2 linked regions of the Methanococcus maripaludis genome follow. The protein of the gene in region 1 interacts with the protein of each later gene in a pairwise test. Links are inferred from orthologs where the notes say so. Each region holds a gene or a part of one and is shown in the gene's direction. Other genes may lie near its edges. The genes, in order: sepS and pscS.

Evidence for each region.
Region 2: the proteins of sepS (region 1) and pscS interact in binary tests that used the Methanocaldococcus jannaschii proteins (3 or more experiments, as listed by UniProt). The link is inferred for Methanococcus maripaludis from one-to-one orthologs.

Annotation. Positions count from the first base shown.
Region 1 is NZ_JACDUL010000004.1:50,452-53,728, forward strand. Bases 64-2,998 are described here. They hold sepS (O-phosphoserine--tRNA ligase), read left to right. Parts: upstream 64-691; coding sequence 692-2,305; downstream 2,306-2,998. Other genes in these bases: HNP90_RS07815 (NCS2 family permease), read right to left, coding at 64-596; HNP90_RS07825 (hypothetical protein), read right to left, coding at 2,311-2,517; feoB (ferrous iron transport protein B), read right to left, coding at 2,575-2,998. Also shown: more of HNP90_RS07815, read right to left, coding at 1-63; more of feoB, read right to left, coding at 2,999-3,277. UniProt on the Methanocaldococcus jannaschii protein: Catalyzes the attachment of O-phosphoserine (Sep) to tRNA(Cys).
Region 2 is NZ_JACDUL010000001.1:67,187-70,345, forward strand. The notes cover bases 10-2,826. They hold pscS (O-phospho-L-seryl-tRNA:Cys-tRNA synthase), read left to right. Parts: upstream 10-755; coding sequence 756-1,898; downstream 1,899-2,826. Other genes in these bases: larE (ATP-dependent sacrificial sulfur transferase LarE), read left to right, coding at 10-728; HNP90_RS00335 (hypothetical protein), read left to right, coding at 1,903-2,262; nadA (quinolinate synthase NadA), read right to left, coding at 2,274-2,826. Also shown: more of larE, read left to right, coding at 1-9; more of nadA, read right to left, coding at 2,827-3,159. UniProt on the Methanocaldococcus jannaschii protein: Converts O-phospho-L-seryl-tRNA(Cys) (Sep-tRNA(Cys)) to L-cysteinyl-tRNA(Cys) (Cys-tRNA(Cys)).

The DNA of each region.
Region 1 (3,277 bases):
CATAGAATTGCACCCGTTACTTTTCTAGCCATCATTGCAGCGGTTGCAAATAATCCAAAGAGTGCTAAGAATGTTGCAGGTGAAAGCACGTTTCCAAGACCCACCAGGGTAGCTTCGTTTGCAACGATAACTCCCGCAGATTTTAAACCAATAAATGCAATAAATAACCCGATACCAACAGCAGTACCGTATTTTAAAGCGTCAGGTATTGCATCAAATATCCACGTTCTAATTTTAGTTAATGTTAACAAAATAAATAAAATACCAGAAATAAAAACAGCACCAAGAGCAGTCTGCCAACTTAGGCCCATGCCCATTACCACACCAAATGTAAAAAATGCGTTTAAACCCATTCCTGGTGCAAGTGCAAACGGATATTTAGCATAAACGCCCATTATAAAAGTACCGAGTGCAGCGGATATACATGTTGCAACCATTACTGCTCCAAAGTCCATCCCCGCTAGACTCAAAATTGACGGATTTACAAATATGATATATGCCATGGTCATGAACGTTGTAACCCCTGCCATGGTCTCTACTTTGAAGTTTGTGTTGTGTTCTTCAAACCCAAAGTACTTAGCCAAAAAATTTGCCATAACCTCACCCCAATTAATTAATATATAATATAAGCAACTAATTATGATATAAAGATTACATTTCAATCATAAAATTTAGAAATTTAGTGATAATAATGTTTAAAAGAGAAGAAATCATTGAAATGGCTAATAAGGACTTTGAAAAAGCATGGATTGAAACTAAAGACCTTATAAAAGCTAAAAAGGTAAACGAAAGTTACCCGAGAATAAAACCAGTTTTTGGAAAAACACATCCTGTAAATGACACTATAGAAAATTTAAGACAGGCATACCTTAGAATGGGTTTTGAAGAATATATAAATCCAGTAATTGTTGATGAAAGAGATATTTATAAACAGTTCGGCCCTGAAGCTATGGCAGTTTTGGACAGATGCTTTTATTTAGCGGGACTTCCACGACCTGATGTTGGATTGAGCGATGAAAAAATTTCACAGATTGAAAAACTTGGAATTAAAGTTTCTGAACACAAAGAAAGTTTGCAAAAAATACTTCACGGATACAAAAAAGGAACACTTGACGGTGACGATTTAGTTTTAGAAATTTCAAATGCTCTTGAAATTTCAAGCGAGATGGGTTTAAAAATTTTAGAAGAAGTTTTCCCTGAATTTAAGGATTTAACAGCAGTTTCTTCAAAATTAACTTTACGAAGCCATATGACTTCAGGATGGTTCCTTACTGTTTCAGACCTCATGAACAAAAAACCGCTTCCATTTAAACTCTTTTCAATTGATAGATGTTTTAGAAGGGAACAGAAAGAAGATAAAAGCCACCTGATGACATACCATTCCGCATCCTGTGCAATTGCAGGTGAAGGCGTGGATATTAACGATGGAAAAGCAATCGCAGAAGGTTTATTATCACAGTTTGGGTTTACAAACTTTAAATTCATTCCTGATGAAAAGAAAAGTAAATACTACACCCCTGAAACTCAAACTGAAGTTTACGCATACCACCCAAAATTAAAAGAATGGCTCGAAGTTGCCACATTTGGAGTATATTCCCCAGTTGCATTAAGCAAATACGGAATAGATGTGCCAGTAATGAACTTGGGACTTGGTGTTGAAAGACTTGCAATGATTTCTGGAAACTTTGCAGATGTCCGTGAAATGGTATACCCGCAGTTTTATGAACACAAACTTGATGACAGGGCTGTCGCTTCAATGGTAAAACTCGATAAAGTTCCAGTAATGGATGAAATTTACGACTTAACAAAAGAATTAATTGATTCGTGCGTTAAAAACAAAGATTTAAAATCTCCTTGTGAATTGACAATTGAAAAAACATTTTCGTTTGGAAAAACTAAGAAAAATGTAAAAATAAACATTTTTGAAAAAGAAGAAGGTAAAAACTTGCTCGGACCTTCAATTTTAAACGAAATATACGTTTACGATGGAAATGTAATTGGAATTCCTGAAAGTTTTGACGGAGTAAAAGAAGAATTCAAAGAATTTTTAGAAAAAGGAAAATCTGAAGGAGTTGCAACCAGTATTCGATACATTGATGCGCTCTGCTTTAAACTTACTTCAAAATTAGAAGAAGCAATTGTTACAAATACATCTGAATTCAAAGTTAAAGTCCCAATTGTTAGAAGTTTAAGCGACATTAACCTAAAAATCGACGATATCGCATTAAAACAAATAATGAGTAAAAATAAAGTAATCGATGTTAGGGGACCAGTCTTTTTAAACGTCGAAGTAAAAATTGAATAAAAATTTTAGATTGATTTCATAGATATAAAATAAGCAGTACTTGCCCAGCAATCAATTACTGATTTTATATTTCTTTTTCCATATTTTTTGTATGCCATTTTTCTAAGTTCGTATATAGTATCGGTTAATTCATCCCTACCCATTAAAGGAGCTTTTAACAACAAATTAACCGCTTTTTGATCAATATTTACCATTTTATTATTAGTTTTCATTATTATACCTCTTTTCTGAGTATACTCGATAAATAAAAAAATTGTTGAATTTTGAATTTAAAATCCAAAAAACCTGCCCATAGTATGTACAATAATTCCAACAATTGTTGCAAGTCCTAAATTATATGCTAAACCAAACCCGGTCCATTTTAAACTCCTTGTTTCAAGATATAGTGCTGCAATTGCTGAAACACACGGGATATATATCGTTGAAACGAGCGCAAGAACAAATGCATTCAAAGGAGTTAAATATTCCAGAATATTTCCCGAATAAGATATTTCTAAAACTGAAACTACGAGTTCTTTTGCAAATATTCCAAATAGAAGTGATAATCCCGCAGTTCCGTCAAGACCCATTAACATAGTTAAGGGTTCTATTATAGTTCCGATACTCATTGCATAATTGTAATCTGGAGTTGGGTATGTTGTGAGTGCATAGAATAAAACAGACCCCAGTGCAATTACAGTTCCTGCTTTTTTCAGAAATTCCTTACCTTTTTGCCACGTCATTTTAAATACATTTTTCCAATCCGGAACTCTGTACGGGGGCAGCTCAAAAATTAAATCGTCAGATTTGCCCTTAATTAGCTTTCCTAAAATGTACGAAACCAGCATCATCAGCAGAATTGTTATACCGATTATTGAAATTGTAAACAATGTTGCATTTTGTGGGAAAAATACTGCCGCCAAAAACCCGATTATTACAAATCGTGCTGAACATGGAACTAATGGGGCTACAAGCATTGTAATTAGTCTTTCT
Region 2 (3,159 bases), on another replicon or contig:
AGTTTCTCAACAATAAAAAAGTAATCGTTGCATATTCCGGAGGTGTTGACAGCACCCTCGTTTCAAAAATTGCAAGCGATAATACAAAAACACTTGCAGTAACGATTGACAATGGATTTTTTTCTGAAAATATAATAAAAAAAGCGGAAAACCGTGCTAAAAAATACAATATACCTCAAAAAACCATAAAAATAGATTATTTAGATGAGATTACTTCAAAAGACTTGAAAAATCGATGTTATAACTGTAAAAAAAGAATTGCAGAAGAACTTAGAAAAATAAAAAATGAATTCAATTATGATATTATCGTTGATGGAACAATTTACAACGATACTTTTGAAGACCGGCCTGGAATAAAAGCTTTTCACGAAGAAAATATAATTTCCCCCCTATCGGATTTAAAATTCAGTAAAAGCGATATTTTTGAATTATCAAACTATTTAAAAATTGATATTCCAAAAAAAGACACCTGTATGGCCACCCGTATTTTATCACCCCCGATTTCAGAAGAAAATATGAATAAATCGAATTTAGCAGAAGAGTTTATAAAATCAAACTTCCATATTGAAAGTTATTTAAGGGTTCGATACCTTGAAAATATTGCAATTATTGAGATAACAAAAGAAGAATCAGCAAAAATAATAGATAATGATTCAATAGAACGAATAGACACAGAACTTAAAAAAATAGGGTTTGAAAAGGTTGTACTTGACCTTAAGTTTAAATAATCAAATTACGCGAGAACTGGTGATTTTATGGATATAAATACTGACAAATACAAAAATATTACGAGAAATCTTGAAAGAGAAATGATTAATTTAAATCCGATACAGAGGGGAGGAATAATTCCAACTGAAGCTAAAAAAATAATATACGAATACTGGGATGGATACAGTGTCTGCGATTACTGTTCTGGAAGACTTGACCAGATAGAAACTCCCCCGATAAACGAATTTTTAGAAGATATGTCTAAATTTTTAGGAATGGACATAACTAGACCTACACACGGTGCAAGAGAGAGTAAATACGCGGTTATGAATTCCATCTGTAAAGAAGGAGATTACGTAGTTTTAGATGGAAACGCGCACTATACTTCATATGTAGCACTTGAAAGGGCGAAATTAAACTACGAAAAAACTGAAATTGAGGAATATCCGACATTTAGAGTAATTCCTGAAAGCTACGCTGAAAAAATTGATTTGCTCGAAGATTCTAAAAAAAATATCGGATTAATCCTTTTAACTCACGTTGATGGAAACTACGGAAACGTTGCAGATGTTGAAAAGGTCGGAAAAATTGCAAAATCTAAAGGATACCCATTTTTATTAAATTGTGCATATTCTGCTGGAAGAATGCCGATTGATGGGAAAAAATTAAATGTTGACTTTATTGCAGCGTCAGGTCATAAAAGTATGGCTGCTTCAGGCCCTTGCGGCCTTCTTTCAATAAATAAAAAATACGAAGATGAAGTGCTTGAAACTTCAAAAGTAAATGTCGTAAAAGAACTCCAGATGCTTGGATGCACAAGCAGAGGAATTCCAATTTTGAGTTTGATGGCAAGCTTTGAACACCTGATTGAAAGGGTTAAAAAGTGGGATTTAGAAGTTGAAAAAACAAGAAAAGTTGTCAATGAACTTGAACCACTCGGATTTAACCAGATTGGAGAAAAACCAAGAAACCACGATATTATACGATTTGAAACTCCGATTTTAGATAAAATTGCGGAGAAAGATAAAAGAAGAGGCTTTTTCTTTTATGAAGAACTTAAAAAAAGAGGAATTGGTGGAATCAGAAGAGGGGTTACAAAAGAATTCAAGATGAGTGTTTATGGATTAACAAATGTTCAAGTTGATTATGTAATAAATAGTATGAAATCCATCATAAACGAGTTAAGGTGAATTAATGAGTTCTAAATATATACTTCCAGTAATTATGCTATTAATTCTTGCGGTTGCAGCATATTTCTCTTTTGGACCAGATACTCCCGAAAAGTATGTATATTTGGGGGTAACATTTAATCAAGGCGGTGTAGGGTATCAAGGTTATACTGTTGAAGGACAGAATATAATTTTTGAATACTCAAGAGAAGGAGAATCTTTTTCACAAGCGCTAAATCTAAAAATTGCACAGACTGATGAACAGTATAAAAATATAGAACATGTATACGTAAAAATCGATACTAATGGAGACATACAGTACTACGAAGCCGAAATATTCGATGAAACTGAAGGAATGGTAAAATACTACGTAAAAGAAGAATAAAATAAAAAAATTTAAATTGAAAGCATTCTCTCGATTGCTTTTCTTGCATCTTCAATTATTTTTTCGTCAAGTTTTACTTCATAGTTTTCATCCATAAGACATTTTTCTATTTTTTCTAAAGTTATGTTCTTCATGGAAGTGCATAAAGCATCTTTTCTTAAGGGGATCAACTTCTTTGATTTTCCCGCCTTTTTAAGATCTATTTTAAGTCTTGATATCATATCACATTCTGTTCCAATAATAAATTCATCACATTTTGAATTTAAAACGTGTTTTACCATCCCACCAGTACTCATTACATGATCTGCAATTTCCTGCAATTCAGGGTTACTTTCAGGGTGGATTAAAAGCTCTGCATTAGGATAATTTTCTTTTACTGCTTTTGCATCATCTAATGTAAACATTTTATGAACATAGCAGTGTCCCCCCTTTGGCATTGGAATAATTTTTTTATCTGACCTTCTTGATACAAAATACCCTAAATTATTGTCTGGACCAAATAATATCTCGTCTTCTTCGAAAGAATTTACCACCAAATCTGCATTTGCAGAAGTACATGTTGCATCAGCCAGCGCCTTTGCAGATGCAAGCGTATTTACATAAATGATAACTTTTGCATAGGGGTGTTTTTTCTTTGCATCGAGTATAACTTCGGGTGGAAGCTGGTGTGCCATTGGGCAGTCTGTTTCAATAATTTCTGGAATCAGCACCTTTTTTCCGCTGTTTAGTACCTTTGCGGTTTCTGCCATGAAATCCACGCCACAAAATACAATTATATCTGCATCCGTATCTCTTGCAGCAATGCATAGTTCCAGTGAATCTCCAATGATATCAGAAATTTTCTGTATTTCTTCAGGCTGGTAGTTGTGAGCCAAGATTACTGCGTTTTTTTCGTTT